Alkalihalophilus pseudofirmus: one gene and its partner. The protein of the gene in region 1 interacts with the protein of each later gene in a pairwise test. Links are inferred from orthologs where the notes say so. Each region holds a gene or a part of one and is shown on either strand. Other genes may lie near its edges.

Region 1 (8,355 bases):
GGAATTGAAAAGTTTTTAGCAGATTGGAATAATCGCTAATTCACAACAGGCCTGATTTTCGTGACATCAAACGGTATAAATCGTTAAAATGTGACAACTCACTTCGTTACTTTTTCCTATCTTTGGGTATAATGGATACAAACGTAACTATACGTCTATCTAGTAATCGTGAGTATGGTTGGAAGGGATGCGGTTATGGAAAAACTTATGATTGAAGGCGGTCATCCGCTTGAGGGTACCGTACAGATTAGTGGTGCAAAAAACAGTGCAGTCGCGTTAATCCCGGCGGCTATTTTAGCAGATACGCCGGTTACCATTGATAATTTACCTGGCATTTCAGATGTCCAGCTTTTAGGGGATTTACTGCGTGAAATTGGTGGAGAGGTGGAGCTTTCGCTTGCGGACCAAGAGATTAAAATTGATCCGTCAAATATGATTGCCATGCCGCTTCCAAACGGCAAAGTGAAGAAGCTGCGTGCCTCTTATTATTTAATGGGAGCTATGCTTGGTAAATTTAACAAAGCTGTAATCGGCCTGCCTGGAGGATGTAACCTTGGGCCTCGTCCGATTGACCAGCATATTAAAGGGTTTGAAGCACTTGGTGCACGTGTAACCAATGAGCAGGGAGCCATTTATCTGAGGGCTGACGAGCTTCGCGGTGCACGGATATATTTAGATGTTGTCAGTGTCGGAGCAACAATTAATATTATGCTGGCAGCCGTACGGGCAAAAGGACAGACGATCATTGAGAATGCTGCCAAAGAGCCTGAAATCATTGATGTGGCGACATTGCTTACGAGCATGGGCGCTAAAATTAAAGGTGCAGGAACGAATGTGATTCGTATTGATGGAGTCGATTCTCTAAAAGGATGCCGCCATTCGATTATTCCAGATCGAATTGAGGCAGGCACGTATATGATCCTCGCAGCAGCAATCGGACAAAAGGTGATCATTGACAACATTATTCCTTATCATGTCGATTCTCTTATCGCAAAATTGCGCGAGATGGGTGTTTCGGTTGAAACGAATGATGATCAAGTTTTGATCCATAACACAGGGGAGAAAAAAGGCGTTGATATAAAAACGCTTGTTTACCCAGGTTTTCCGACTGACCTGCAGCAGCCATTCACCACTCTTTTAACTCAAGCAAGCGGAACAAGTATTGTAACTGATACTATTTATAATGCCCGTTTTAAGCATATTGATGAGTTAAGAAGAATGGGAGCTAATGTAAAAGTAGAAGGACGCTCAGCCATTATTAATGGGAAAACGCCGCTTCAAGGCGCAAAAGTGCGGGCAAGTGATCTTCGCGCAGGCGCTGCTCTTGTTGTAGCAGGCCTCACAGCTGAAGGTGTAACAGAGCTCTCAGGTCTTGAACATGTAGACCGCGGCTATGAAAACCTCGAGAAAAAGCTGCTCGGCTTAGGAGCAAAGCTATGGCGTGAAAAGTTAACAGAAGATGAGATGGATCAAGTAAAAAGCTAGACGGAAGATGCAATAAGGGAGAGGGTAGAGATGGAGAGAAGTTTATCAATGGAGCTGGTCCGCGTCACAGAAGCCGCGGCTCTTGCTTCAGGCCGCTGGATGGGTCTTGGCAATAAAGAAGAAGCGGATCGTGCAGCAACAGAAGCAATGCGAGATGTATTTGATACAATCCCAATGAAAGGAACAGTGGTCATTGGGGAAGGAGAGATGGATGAGGCTCCTATGCTCTATATCGGGGAGAAGCTTGGTAATGGCTATGGCCCGCGTGTGGATGTAGCAGTCGATCCGCTTGAAGGTACAAATATCGTTGCTTCAGGTCAATGGAACGCACTAGCTGTTCTTGCGGTTGCTGATCATGGCAACCTTCTGCATGCACCTGATATGTACATGGATAAAATTGCAGTCGGACCGGAATCTGTCGGCCAAATTGATATCGACGCTCCGATTATCGATAACTTAAAGGCTGTTGCTCGTGCCAAAAATAAAGATATTGAGGATCTCGTTGTAACGATTCTAAACCGTGAACGTCACGCGAGAATCATTCATGAGATTCGCGAAGCAGGAGCCCGTATTAAACTGCTTCCGGATGGTGATGTTGCAGCTGCTGTTAATACAGCCTTTGATGATACAGGTGTAGACTTATTGATTGGTTCAGGAGGAGCACCTGAAGGAGTTCTTGCTGCAGTAGGCTTAAAATGCCTTGGAGGCGAATTGCAAGGCCGCCTTCTCCCGCAAAATGAAGCAGAAGAAGAACGCTGCAGAAAGATGGGAATTGAAAACTTTAACAAAGTCCTTTTGATGGATGACCTCGTTAAAGGGGACGATTGTATTTTTGCTGCAACAGGTGTAACTGATGGCGAGTTATTAAAAGGCGTTTACTATAAGGGAAGCCGTGCAACAACACAATCACTCGTTATGCGTGCAAAGTCCGGAACAGTCCGTTTTGTCGATGGGACACACAGTATGAAGAAGAAGCCAGGCCTTGTTATTAAATAAACATAGTGACGAAAGCTAGACGCATGTCTAGCTTTCATTCTTTATCTCTACGCTTCCTACCGACTATTTGTTAGGAAAATGTTCCTTGAATATATTTGATCTAATGGGGTACAATGATACAAGTATTTATATTGATGTAATTTATATTGATGTAATTTATATTAATGTAATAGAACAAAGTATTTTTATTAGTTCGAAAAAAAGTACGGATCTTTTACTTATACTACTACAACCTACTAAAAAGGATCTTACTTTTTATTATGATTAGAGTGTGGTGGAATAATGAGCAGTGTCAATATTGCAGATTTAGAAAAAATGAAGCTAAAAGAGCTTTATGAGTTAGCTAAGCAATACAAAGTCTCTTATTATAGTAAACTTACTAAACGTGAACTTATTTTTGCGATTTTAAAAGGCCAAGCTGAAAAAGATGGTTTGATGTTTATGGAAGGTGTCCTTGAGATCATTCAATCTGAAGGCTTTGGATTTTTAAGACCAATTAATTACATGCCAAGTTCTGAAGATATTTATATCTCAGCCTCTCAAATTCGCAGGTTCGACTTGCGTAACGGAGACAAGGTATCCGGTAAAGTAAGACCTCCAAAGGAAAACGAACGTTACCACGGACTTCTGCATGTAGAAGCAGTAAACGGTGATGCACCTGAAACATCGAAGGAACGTCCTCATTTCCCTGCCTTAACACCTTTATACCCTGAACAAAAAATTGAACTTGAGACAGCTCCAGGCCGAGTATCTTCTCGTATCATTAATATGATTTCTCCTGTAGGTTTCGGGCAGCGTGGATTGATTGTTGCACCTCCTAAAGCTGGTAAAACATCTCTTATGAAAGAAGTAGCCAACAGTATTGCTGAGAACCACCCTGATGTGGAATTGATCGTACTGTTAATTGATGAACGCCCTGAGGAAGTAACCGATATTGAGCGTTCGGTAAAAGGCGAAGTCGTCAGTTCAACATTTGATGAGGTTCCGGAAAATCATATTAAAGTTGCTGAGCTTGTGCTTGAGCGCGCGATGCGCTTGGTTGAGCATCGTAAAGATGTTGTCATTTTAATGGATAGCATCACTCGTCTTGCACGTGCCTATAACTTAGTCATCCCGCCAAGCGGACGTACGTTATCCGGTGGTATTGACCCGGCTGCGTTCCATCGTCCTAAACGTTTCTTCGGTGCTGCGCGTAATATTGAAGAAGGCGGAAGCTTAACCATCCTTGCTACAGCTCTTGTAGAAACAGGATCGCGCATGGATGATGTCATTTATGAAGAGTTTAAAGGAACAGGGAACATGGAGCTTCATCTTGATCGTAAATTGGCTGAGCGCCGTATCTTCCCATCAATCGATATCCGCCGTTCGGGTACAAGAAAAGAAGAGCTTCTTATGCCAAAAGATCAGTTAGACAAGCTATGGGCGATCCGTAAGACAATGAATGATTCGCATGATTTTGTCGATCAATTCATTAAGCGGGTGAAAGATACGAAGACGAATGCTGACTTTTTCAGTGAAATGGAAAAAGATATGTCAGGTGCGAGCCGAAGAAAATAATGTAAATGGATGATGCAGAAAACTGCTATGATGCGGTTTTATGAAGAATCGTGCGTAACAACGTATAAAATCATCGAAAATACAGTTGCAAAACAAGGCTTGGCTTGATATAATTTCGTCATGTGTGATTAGATAACTCTGTTTCGAAGAGATTCAGGGCGGAAGGAGATGAAATCAATGAAACAAGGTATTCACCCAGGATATCAAAAAGTGGTTTTCATGGATACAAGTACTGGTTTTAAGTTTCTAAGCGGTTCTACTAAAGGTTCTGCTGAAACAATTGAGTGGGAAGATGGTAACACATACCCGCTTCTAAAAGTTGAGATCAGTTCAGATTCGCACCCATTCTACACTGGTAAGCAGAAGCTTAACGATGTTGGTGGACGTGTTGATCGTTTCAAGAAGAAATACAACATGAAGTAAACTGGATATGCGAACAGGCAAGCGCACTGCACTTGCCTGTTTTTTTTGCACCTGGTGCGGCTAAAGCGGGATTTGCGCGGACTGAATGGGCGTAATTATGAGCGGAATAGACGCATAACAATTGCGAAGCGACGCAATAATAGCGTGAACCGGCGCAATCAGCACAGAGTGATGCAATTAGCTGGTCAATTAACGCAAAAGCGAGTATAAATGGCGCATACAGCGCTTCAACCAACCCAATTATCGTCTGAACCGGCGCAATCCGTTCAATCGGCATATCTAAAAATGAAATTGAAAATCCATTACATGTCAAAATGAATGTTTAAATAAATTGAGATGCTATGATCAAGGGATCAATTGATCTTTAGACAAGCAGGTTAAAGATTATTTGTTGTAAGGTGGGGGAAAACTATGCGTGTGACGGGGCATGAAGGCCGTTTAGAAGTAATCTGTGGAAGTATGTTCTCAGGAAAATCAGAAGAGCTTATTCGCCGGGTAAGAAGAGTGAGCTTTGGGAAGCTGAAAGTACAAGTATTTAAACCAGCGATTGATAACCGCTACAGTGAGGAAGAAGTGGTTTCCCATAATGGAACAAAGGTGTGTGCGATGCCAGTGCGCATGTCCGTTGATATTCTTGAGCATGTACTGCCGGAGACACAGGTAGTAGCAGTAGATGAAGTACAGTTTTTTGATGAAGGAATTGTGGCAGTGGCAGATGAGCTGGCAAACCGCGGTATCCGCGTGATTTGCGCAGGTCTTGATCAAGATTTTCGAGGAGAGCCGTTTGGGCCGATTATGCCGCTGATGGCATTAGCAGAGGAAGTTACTAAGCTTCAAGCGGTCTGCCCGGTTTGCGGAACGCCTGCAAGCAGAACACAGCGTTTAATTGATGGCAATCCTGCTTCCTACACCGATCCAATTATCTTAGTTGGGGCATCAGAAGCATACGAGCCTCGCTGCCGTACATGTCATGAAGTGCCAAATAAGCCTTCACGCATACCTGACCCTGCTGTGAAACATGGTCAAATCTAACAACGAGTAACTTAAGATATGTGGGCAACCTATAAATGCAGCGATTCGCTGCAGGAGGTGCTCATCATGAAGAGAAAATGGTTAGCGGGAGTTTTGGCCGGAATGTTTTTGGTAACAGGGTGCAACAACCCTGAAGAGCCAGAAGTTCAAGCACAAAGCAACAATCAGCATCCGAGCGCGGAGCGAGTAACATACGGTCTCTTGGGTCCTGGTCCGATTAACTATGGTTCGATTCGAAGATCTCAAACATTTGATCAAATGGGAGAGTTAAATACAACAGGTAGCAGCTACCGATCCGCTCATAATTATCATGAAGACTTGGGAGATCACCAATCATTAATGCGCCGTGTTGTAGCAAACGAATCACCGTTTAATCCTGGATCTGTTATGATCGCTGGTCATCATGCCTGGGTGACGGTTCACGTACCTAAAGGATTGAACGACAGTGAGAAACAGTCAGAGCTTGATAAATTAAAGCGTACGTTTTTACTTGAAGTACCTAGATATCAAGTGCATATAAACGAAAGTTAATGGAAACCGCCCAAGGCCTTTTGCGCTTTGGGCGGTTTTTCTCTCTAAAGCCTGAATTGTTTAATGGATTCCTGTAGTGATTCTGCCATATCTGACAGCACGTTGGAAGCTGCACTGATCTCTTGCATAGTAGCATTTTGTTCTTCGGCAGAGGCCGCTACATTTTGTGAGTAATCAGAAGAACTCGCTGCAATATGCGAAGCTGCTTCAATCGCCTGAGCCATTTCTTCGGTCGCTGTTTTAATGTCTTCAATGGCATTTGTAACGTCTGTAAATTGGGATGTTACCTCATTAATGGATGCGGTAATATCGCTAAACTCTGTGCCTGCTTGATCTACAAGAGCATTCCCATCTTTTACGGCAGCTTTGCCCGCCTCCATAGAAATGACCGATTGGGAAATGTCTTTTTGGATATCTGATATTAGGTGGTTAATTTGGCTCGCAGACTGGCTTGACTGTTCGGCGAGCTTTCGGACCTCATCAGCCACAACAGCAAACCCCCTGCCGTGCTCACCTGCGCGAGCAGCTTCAATGGCTGCATTTAGAGCAAGCAGATTTGTTTGTTGTGACACGGCTGTAATCATTGAAACGATCGTCTCAATTTCATTTGATTTGCTTCCGAGCCTGTGTACGACTCCTTGGATCTCATCGGTTTTATCATCAATGACCTTCATTTGATTAATTGTCTGCAAAATAACCTGTCCACCTGATTCTGACTTTGCCCTCGTTACAGCAGCGGACTCGTTTACTGCTTGTACACTGCTCGAGATATGATTCATATTATCTAAAATAGCTGCGGTGGAATGTCTAGCTTGTTTCGCAGCTGCAGCTTGCTCGTCTCCTGCAGAAGCTACCTCCTGAATGGAATCGGTAATTTGTTCTGAAGCCCGGCTTGTCTCTTCGGCGCTGGCTGTTAATTGTTCAGATGTTGCTGCCACTTGAGTAGAAGCATCAGAAATTTGACTGATCATCTCACGGAAACGGTTCGTCATCACGTGAACATTTTTAGATAAAGAACCTATTTCATCTTTATACCCTTGATCTTGGTCATACCTTTCTAGGTGGCCATCTGCTAACTTCTGCACCTGCTGATCCACCCGGATAATCCGTTCTGAGAATAGCTTTGAAAAAAGATAGATAATGAGTCCTCCAATGAGCAAGGAGACGCTTAGTACAATTAAAATATTACGTAAAATAGAATTAGCTTCTGCGTTAAAGTCACTCATATATGAACCGCCTGAAATCACCCAGCCCCAGTTCGGGTCATAAAGGTTGTACATAATTTTCGGTGCGACTGTATTAAGGTCGTTAGGCATTGCCCATTGATAACGAGTAAAGCCTCCGCCGGCTTGAGCGACTTCTATCGCCTCTTGAGCGAAATACTGCCCTTCCACATCCTGAACATTATATAAATTTTCACCTTCTATATTAGGGTGAGCAACCAATGTTCCGGCTTCGTCATACACGATAATATAGCCGTTCTCGCCAAGGTCAATATTCGGATTGACAGGCCTTGTACCATCAGCTTGTCTCTCGCCAAGAATCGCGGTCTTTACTCGATCCTGCGCTTCTTCTAACGTTAGAGCCCCGCTTTCAACCTCGGTTTGCACCATACGAATAAGCTCGGCAGTCATGTAGACACTGTTTTGAATTTTAGTTGCTCCGACCTCATCTAAGCTGGTTTTTGAAGTGAAGTAGCTAGTGAGGCCGATTATTAAGCTTGGAACTAGGAGCAGCAGTAAGGTAATGATGACGAGCTTTTGCCGAATATTCATATCCCTAACCCATTTAACCACAATAAAACCCCCCTTATGTAAACCTTTACAGGACTAATTATATAGTATATCGGCACTATTTTCAGAAAAGTTAAACAGATAAACGCAAAAAAAGAGAGCCCTTATTCAGGACTCTTACCCTCTGCGCCTCGATGCCTGCTGAACGGGATCCCATACACCGTTATAAGGAGGGGCATAAGCCAGGTCAAGATTTTCGAGGTCTTCCATCGTCATTTTGTGGTAAAGGGCAGTTGCAAGCACATCAATCCGTTTGTCCACACCTTCTTTGCCGATAATTTGAGCGCCTAGCAGCTGCTCGGTATGACGCTGGTACATCAAACGAATGGTCAGTATTTCTGAGCCGGGGTAGTATGTAGCGTGATGTGGTATCTCTGCATCCACAATTTCGGTTGGGATACGAAGCTCTTCAGCTTCCCTCAGGGATAGGCCTGTCCGTCCAAGCGTCAGCGAAAAGAATTTCATAATCGATGTACCGACGATTCCTTTAAATGTTCTTGAAGCTCCTGCCATATTCAAACCGGCAATACGTCCTTGC
Region 2 (5,662 bases), 3.8 Mb from region 1 along the record:
GAAAATGTCGAAATCACTCGGTAATTTTGTTTTAGCACATGATATTATTCGACAGCATTCTGCAGAAGTCGTACGTTTCTTCATGCTGACTGCTCACTATCGCAGCCCGATTAATTTCAGCGACGAACTGCTAGATGGAGCTAAGAATGGATTAGAGCGTCTTCGCACAGCTGTTTCAAGTTTAGAACACCGCTTAGGAGAATCGGCTGATTACGGAGAGAAAGCAGAATGGTTAACGAAAATCTCGCAGCTGAAAGAAACGTTTATTAAGGAAATGGATGATGATTTTAATAGCGCAAACGGCATTGCGGTAATGTTTGACCTTGCTAAAGAGGCGAATCGTTACTTGCGTGAAGAACAAACATCTAAAGAAGTCTTGCATGCATTCATCGCTTTATTTGATGAGTTAGCAAATGTACTAGGGATTGTAGTGCGTACCCAAGCAGAACTTTTAGATACAGAAATAGAAGCCTTGATTGAAGAGCGAAATGAAGCTCGCAGGTCGCGTAACTTTAAGCGTGCAGATGAGATTCGCGATCAGCTGAAGGATCAAGGTATTTTGCTTGAAGACACTGCGCAAGGTGTTAGGTGGAAACGAGGTTAAGATGAAATTAATAGAACCGAATACAGATTTAACACAGCTTAATGCATTAGCGCTTGCCTATATGGGCGACTCGGTATTAGATATGTATATTCGTTACTATCTTATTGCGCAAGGTAAAGTAAGGCCGCATCGGCTGCACGTAGAAGCGACACGCTTTGTATCAGCTAAAGCACAAGCAAAAGTGGTTTACTCATTATTAGATGAAGAATTTTTTACAACGGAAGAAGAGGCCGTGCTAAAGCGCGGCCGCAATGCAAAGTCAGGCTCGATCCCTAAGAATACTGATGCTAATACGTATCGCTATTCTACCGGGTTTGAGGCTGTACTAGGCTATCTTTATTTACAAGGTGAGAATGCACGATTAGATCAAGTGATGGAAAAGGTCGTTGCTATATTGGATGAAAAATAAATAATAAAAGTAAATGGAAGGAGGCGTGAGAGTATGAAACAGGAGTTTATTTTAGGGAAAAATCCGGTCATTGAGGCTCTTCGCGCAGGACATGCTATTAATAAAATTTGGATTGCAGAGGGGTCCAATAAAGGACAAATGACTAAGGTTGTACAGCTGGCAAAAGAGCAAGGCGTCCTAATCCAAAATGCTCCAAAGAAAAAGCTTGAGCAGCTAGTAGACAGCTCCAATCACCAAGGGGTTGTTGCTTCGATTGCTGCCTATGAATATGCAGAGATGGATGATTTGTTTGCACTTGCCGAAAAACGCGGGGAAGAGCCTTTCTTTCTTATTCTAGATGAAATAGAAGATCCTCATAATTTAGGCTCTATCATGCGGACAGCTGATGCCGCAGGAGCACACGGAATTATTATTCCAAAGCGCCGTGCAGTAGGCCTCACGCAGACAGTTGCCAAAGCCTCAACCGGTGCGATTGAGTATATCCCGGTTGTACGCGTAACTAATATTGCAAGAACGATGGATGATTTGAAGAAGAGAGGCTTATGGTTTGCCGGCACAGATGCAAAAGGGAGTGCTGATTACCGTCAAGCTTCATTTGATATGCCCATTGGGTTAGTTATTGGAAGCGAGGGGAAAGGAATCAGCCGCTTAATTAAAGAAAAATGTGACTTTCTGATTCAGATTCCAATGGTAGGACAAGTTACCTCTCTTAATGCATCTGTTGCAGCGAGCCTTTTGATGTATGAAGTGTATAGAAGACGTCATCCATTAGGAAACAAGTAAAATGAAAGATATTCTCCTTGTAGATGGTTACAACATGATTGGAGCATGGCCGGAGCTGAGAGCATTAAAGGATCGTGATCTCGCTCTGGCGCGTGATCGTCTCGTTGAGCGGATGGCTGAGTATCAAGCTTTTACTGGGTATGAGGTGAAGGTCATCTTTGATGCTCATATGGTTGCAGGAATTGGGAAGCAGTATCTTAACTACCGTGTGGATGTGATCTATACGAAAGAAAATGAAACTGCAGATGAGCGAATTGAGAGACTTGTGCTTGATCTAAAACAAATTGATACACGAATTCATGTAGCTACTTCTGACTTTACAGAGCAATCACTAATCTTTGGAAGCGGTGCATTAAGGAAGTCAGCCAGAGAGTTATTAATTGAACTTGAAGTGGCAGATAAAGGGATTGAAGAAAGTGTCGAAACTACACGAAAAAAGCGAGATTCGACAAAACTGCCGCTAAATGAAGAAATGATTGAAATTTTTGAAAGATGGCGTCGAGGCGGCAGATGAGTGGTTGACCGGCTGGAAATCTGTGCTATATAATTATCGTATAATTTGGACAACATCCAAGGTCGGGGGGATTGTCGTGCACATGGACCTTCAAGAAACGGTAACAAAGCTCAGTTATGATCAAGTTGATGATGATGTGTTAGTGGAACAAGTGCGTATGGGGGATAGTGGTGCTCTTGAGTTTCTGATCAACAAGTACAAGAATTTTGTACGAGCAAAAGCTCGGTCGTATTTTTTGATAGGAGCAGATCATGAGGACATTGTCCAAGAAGGTATGATAGGTCTTTATAAAGCTGTCCGAGATTTTAAAGGGGACAAGCTTGCATCATTCAAGGCATTTGCAGAACTATGTATTACCCGTCAAATCATTACCGCAATCAAGACAGCTACGAGACAAAAGCATATTCCGCTTAACTCGTATGTTTCACTTGATAAGCCGCTTTATGATGAAGAGTCAGACCGTACATTATTGGATGTAATCTGTGGAAGTCGAGTAACCAATCCAGAAGATCTATTAATCAACCAAGAAGAGTTTGAAGATATCGAGCTTAAAATGGGAGAAATCTTAAGTGAACTCGAGCGACAAGTGTTAATGCACTACCTCGATGGAAGATCCTATCAAGAAATTTCTGAAGATCTGAACCGTCATGTAAAATCAATAGATAATGCCCTGCAGCGTGTAAAGCGTAAGCTAGAGCGTTATGTAGAGTTAAAAGGTATTACGCTATAAGGAGCAATAGAGCCTGGTTCTATGTCAACCAGGTTCTTTTTCTTGTAGGATGCCAGGTGGTGAATCTATCAGCCAATCAGTTGGTATCACTAGAAGCAATTGACACTTAATAGTTGCTATGCTACAGTTAAAGAGTGTGTATACAGCTGTACGGAGGTGCCTGATGCGTAATAAAGTAATACTAGCCTGTGAGATTTGTCATTCAAGAAATTATACAACCCAAAAGAATAAACTAACTCACGTTAACCGCATTGAGGTGAAGAAGTTCTGTAAGTTGTGCAATGAGCACACTCTTCATCGTGAAACCAAGTAATACAGATGGAGCGGTTCTTTTTTTGGCTTTTTTTACACCTTAGCTTGGATGAAACTTAAGCAGATATATTAACCATATATAAAAACTTGAGCGGATATAGAAATAAAAAGACAAAGGTGAAAAGTTTTGCTTCACGGTAAAGCCTCTAAAATAAGACAAGCTTTGCCTATGGATGGGACGTTGGTTTGGTCTTGTTTATGTGCTGACATAAACAATTTCGGAATAGATACGCATTTATTTGTCTATATTGATTGGTGCTGGAGGTGTCTGCCATGGCTGGCGGCGAAAAGAACATTGGTAAGTTTTTTAAAGATGTCGTACTTGAGATGAAACGTGTATCGTGGCCTACTCGTAAAGAATTAACTCGCTACACTTGGGTGGTTCTTGGTACGGTTGCGTTTATTACTGTTTTCTTTGCAATTGTAGACTACGGAATCTCTTCTGTTGTTCGTTTATTGCTCGGATAAACCAGCTGGATAGCTTTCAGTCTTGGTTAAGTATGGTTGAGAGAAGGAGGGAAGGACAAAACCGTCCTATTAAACATGGAGAAAAATTGGTATGTGGTTCATACGTATTCAGGCTATGAAAATAAAGTAAAAGCAAACTTGGAAAAACGTGTTGAGTCAATGGATATGACTGACAAAATTTTCCGAGTGCTTGTTCCTGTTGAAGAAGAAACAGAAGTGAAAAACGGGAAAACGAAGCAAGTGACAAAAAAGGTATTTCCTGGTTATGTTATTGTTGAGATGGTCATGACAGACGATTCATGGTATGTTGTACGTAACACACCTGGAGTAACTGGCTTTGTCGGCTCTTCGGGTGCGGGTTCAAAACCTACAGCGTTATTACCTGAAGAAGCAGAAGCGATCTTGAAACAAATGGGTGTAAGTGAGCCTAAAGCTGATCTTGATTTTGAATTAAAAGAATCAGTTAAGGTGAAGGAAGGTCCATTTGCTAACTTTATCGGATCGATTGAAGAAATTTATTTGGACAAGCAAAAGATTAAAGTGCATGTAAATATGTTCGGTCGTGAAACCCCGGTAGAGCTTGAATTTGATCAAGTTGAAAAGATTTAATTCAAAAAAACTTGAAAGTTATCTCTGAAGGTGATAAAATCTTCATGTTTGATAATGGTTTTACTACATGAACCATCGGGTGCATGATTGCATCCGTTTTTTGAGTGGGAGGGTGTAGACACCCGGATAACCACATCACGGACTAAGGAGGTGTGTCACGTGGCTAAAAAGGTAATTAAAATGGTTAAATTACAAATTCCTGCTGGTAAAGCTAATCCAGCGCCGCCGGTTGGTCCTGCATTAGGTCAAGCAGGTGTTAATATTATGGGATTCTGTAAAGAATTTAACGCTCGTACTTCAGATCAAGCGGGTCTTATCATCCCGGTAGAAATTACGGTATTTGAAGACCGTTCGTTTACATTCATCACTAAAACTCCGCCTGCTGCTGTTCTTCTTAAGAAGGCTGCTGGTATCGAGTCAGGTTCTGGTGAGCCTCACATTAAGAAAGTTGCAACAGTTAAGCGTGATAAAGTACGCGAGATTGCTGAAACGAAGATGCCAGACCTAAACGCAGCTGATGTTGAAGCAGCTATGCGTATGGTTGAAGGTACTGCACGTAGCATGGGTATCGTGATTGAAGACTAATTTGTAACATTGTTTTTTATGGAGGTTGCGATGAGGAAACCCCTCTTTACCTAAGTTTTAGGTTCGCAACCTTTAATAGTGGGAGGTACTACCGCTAAAACCACATTCGAGGAGGAAATTAGCATGGCTAAAAAAGGTAAAAAATATCAAGATGCTGTAAAGCTGGTAGACCGCGATGCGGCATATCTTGCTGATGAAGCAATTGAATTAGTAAAGAAAACTGCTACAGCTAAATTCGATGAAACAGTTGAAGTTGCTGTACGTCTAGGTGTTGACCCTAAGAAAGCAGATCAACAAATCCGTGGAGCTGTTGTTCTTCCAAACGGAACAGGTAAAACTCAACGCGTTCTTGTATTTGCTAAAGGTGAAAAAGCGAAAGAAGCTGAAGCTGCTGGCGCTGATTATGTAGGTGATGAGGATTTCATCAACAAGATCAACCAAGGTTGGTTCGAGTTTGATGTAATCGTAGCGACTCCTGACATGATGGCACAAGTTGGTAAGCTTGGTCGTGTTCTTGGACCAAAAGGCTTAATGCCAAACCCTAAGACTGGTACAGTAACATTTGATGTTCAAAAAGCTGTTAATGAAATCAAGGCTGGTAAAGTAGAATACCGTGTTGATAAAGCTGGTAACATCCACGTACCAATC

What was found. The genes of interacting proteins can lie anywhere in the genome.
Region 2: the proteins of rho (region 1) and nusG interact in binary tests that used the Escherichia coli proteins (3 or more experiments, as listed by UniProt). The link is inferred for Alkalihalophilus pseudofirmus from one-to-one orthologs.

Annotation. Positions count from the first base shown.
Region 1 is NZ_CP117835.1:3,873,653-3,882,007, reverse strand. What follows is about bases 1,941-4,900. They hold rho (transcription termination factor Rho), read left to right. Parts: upstream 1,941-2,763; coding sequence 2,764-4,038; downstream 4,039-4,900. Other genes in these bases: PQ478_RS20205 (thymidine kinase), read left to right, coding at 4,873-4,900; PQ478_RS20210 (type B 50S ribosomal protein L31), read left to right, coding at 4,216-4,461; glpX (class II fructose-bisphosphatase), read left to right, coding at 1,941-2,481. Outside these bases: fsa (fructose-6-phosphate aldolase), read left to right, coding at 1-39; murA (UDP-N-acetylglucosamine 1-carboxyvinyltransferase), read left to right, coding at 196-1,485; more of glpX, read left to right, coding at 1,516-1,940; more of PQ478_RS20205, read left to right, coding at 4,901-5,493; PQ478_RS20200 (hypothetical protein), read left to right, coding at 5,560-6,024; PQ478_RS20195 (methyl-accepting chemotaxis protein), read right to left, coding at 6,069-7,820; PQ478_RS20190 (FAD-dependent oxidoreductase), read right to left, coding at 7,935-8,355. UniProt on the Escherichia coli protein: Facilitates transcription termination by a mechanism that involves Rho binding to the nascent RNA, activation of Rho's RNA-dependent ATPase activity, and release of the mRNA from the DNA template.
Region 2 is NZ_CP117835.1:121,377-127,038, forward strand. What follows is about bases 2,698-5,662. They hold nusG (transcription termination/antitermination protein NusG), read left to right. Parts: upstream 2,698-3,895; coding sequence 3,896-4,429; downstream 4,430-5,662. Other genes in these bases: sigH (RNA polymerase sporulation sigma factor SigH), read left to right, coding at 2,698-3,040; rpmG (50S ribosomal protein L33), read left to right, coding at 3,204-3,353; secE (preprotein translocase subunit SecE), read left to right, coding at 3,626-3,820; rplK (50S ribosomal protein L11), read left to right, coding at 4,589-5,014; rplA (50S ribosomal protein L1), read left to right, coding at 5,093-5,662. Outside these bases: cysS (cysteine--tRNA ligase), read left to right, coding at 1-604; PQ478_RS00605 (Mini-ribonuclease 3), read left to right, coding at 606-1,013; 23S rRNA (guanosine(2251)-2'-O)-methyltransferase RlmB, read left to right, coding at 1,047-1,796; PQ478_RS00615 (NYN domain-containing protein), read left to right, coding at 1,798-2,310; more of sigH, read left to right, coding at 2,393-2,697. UniProt on the Escherichia coli protein: Part of the processive rRNA transcription and antitermination complex (rrnTAC). The complex forms an RNA-chaperone ring around the RNA exit tunnel of RNA polymerase (RNAP).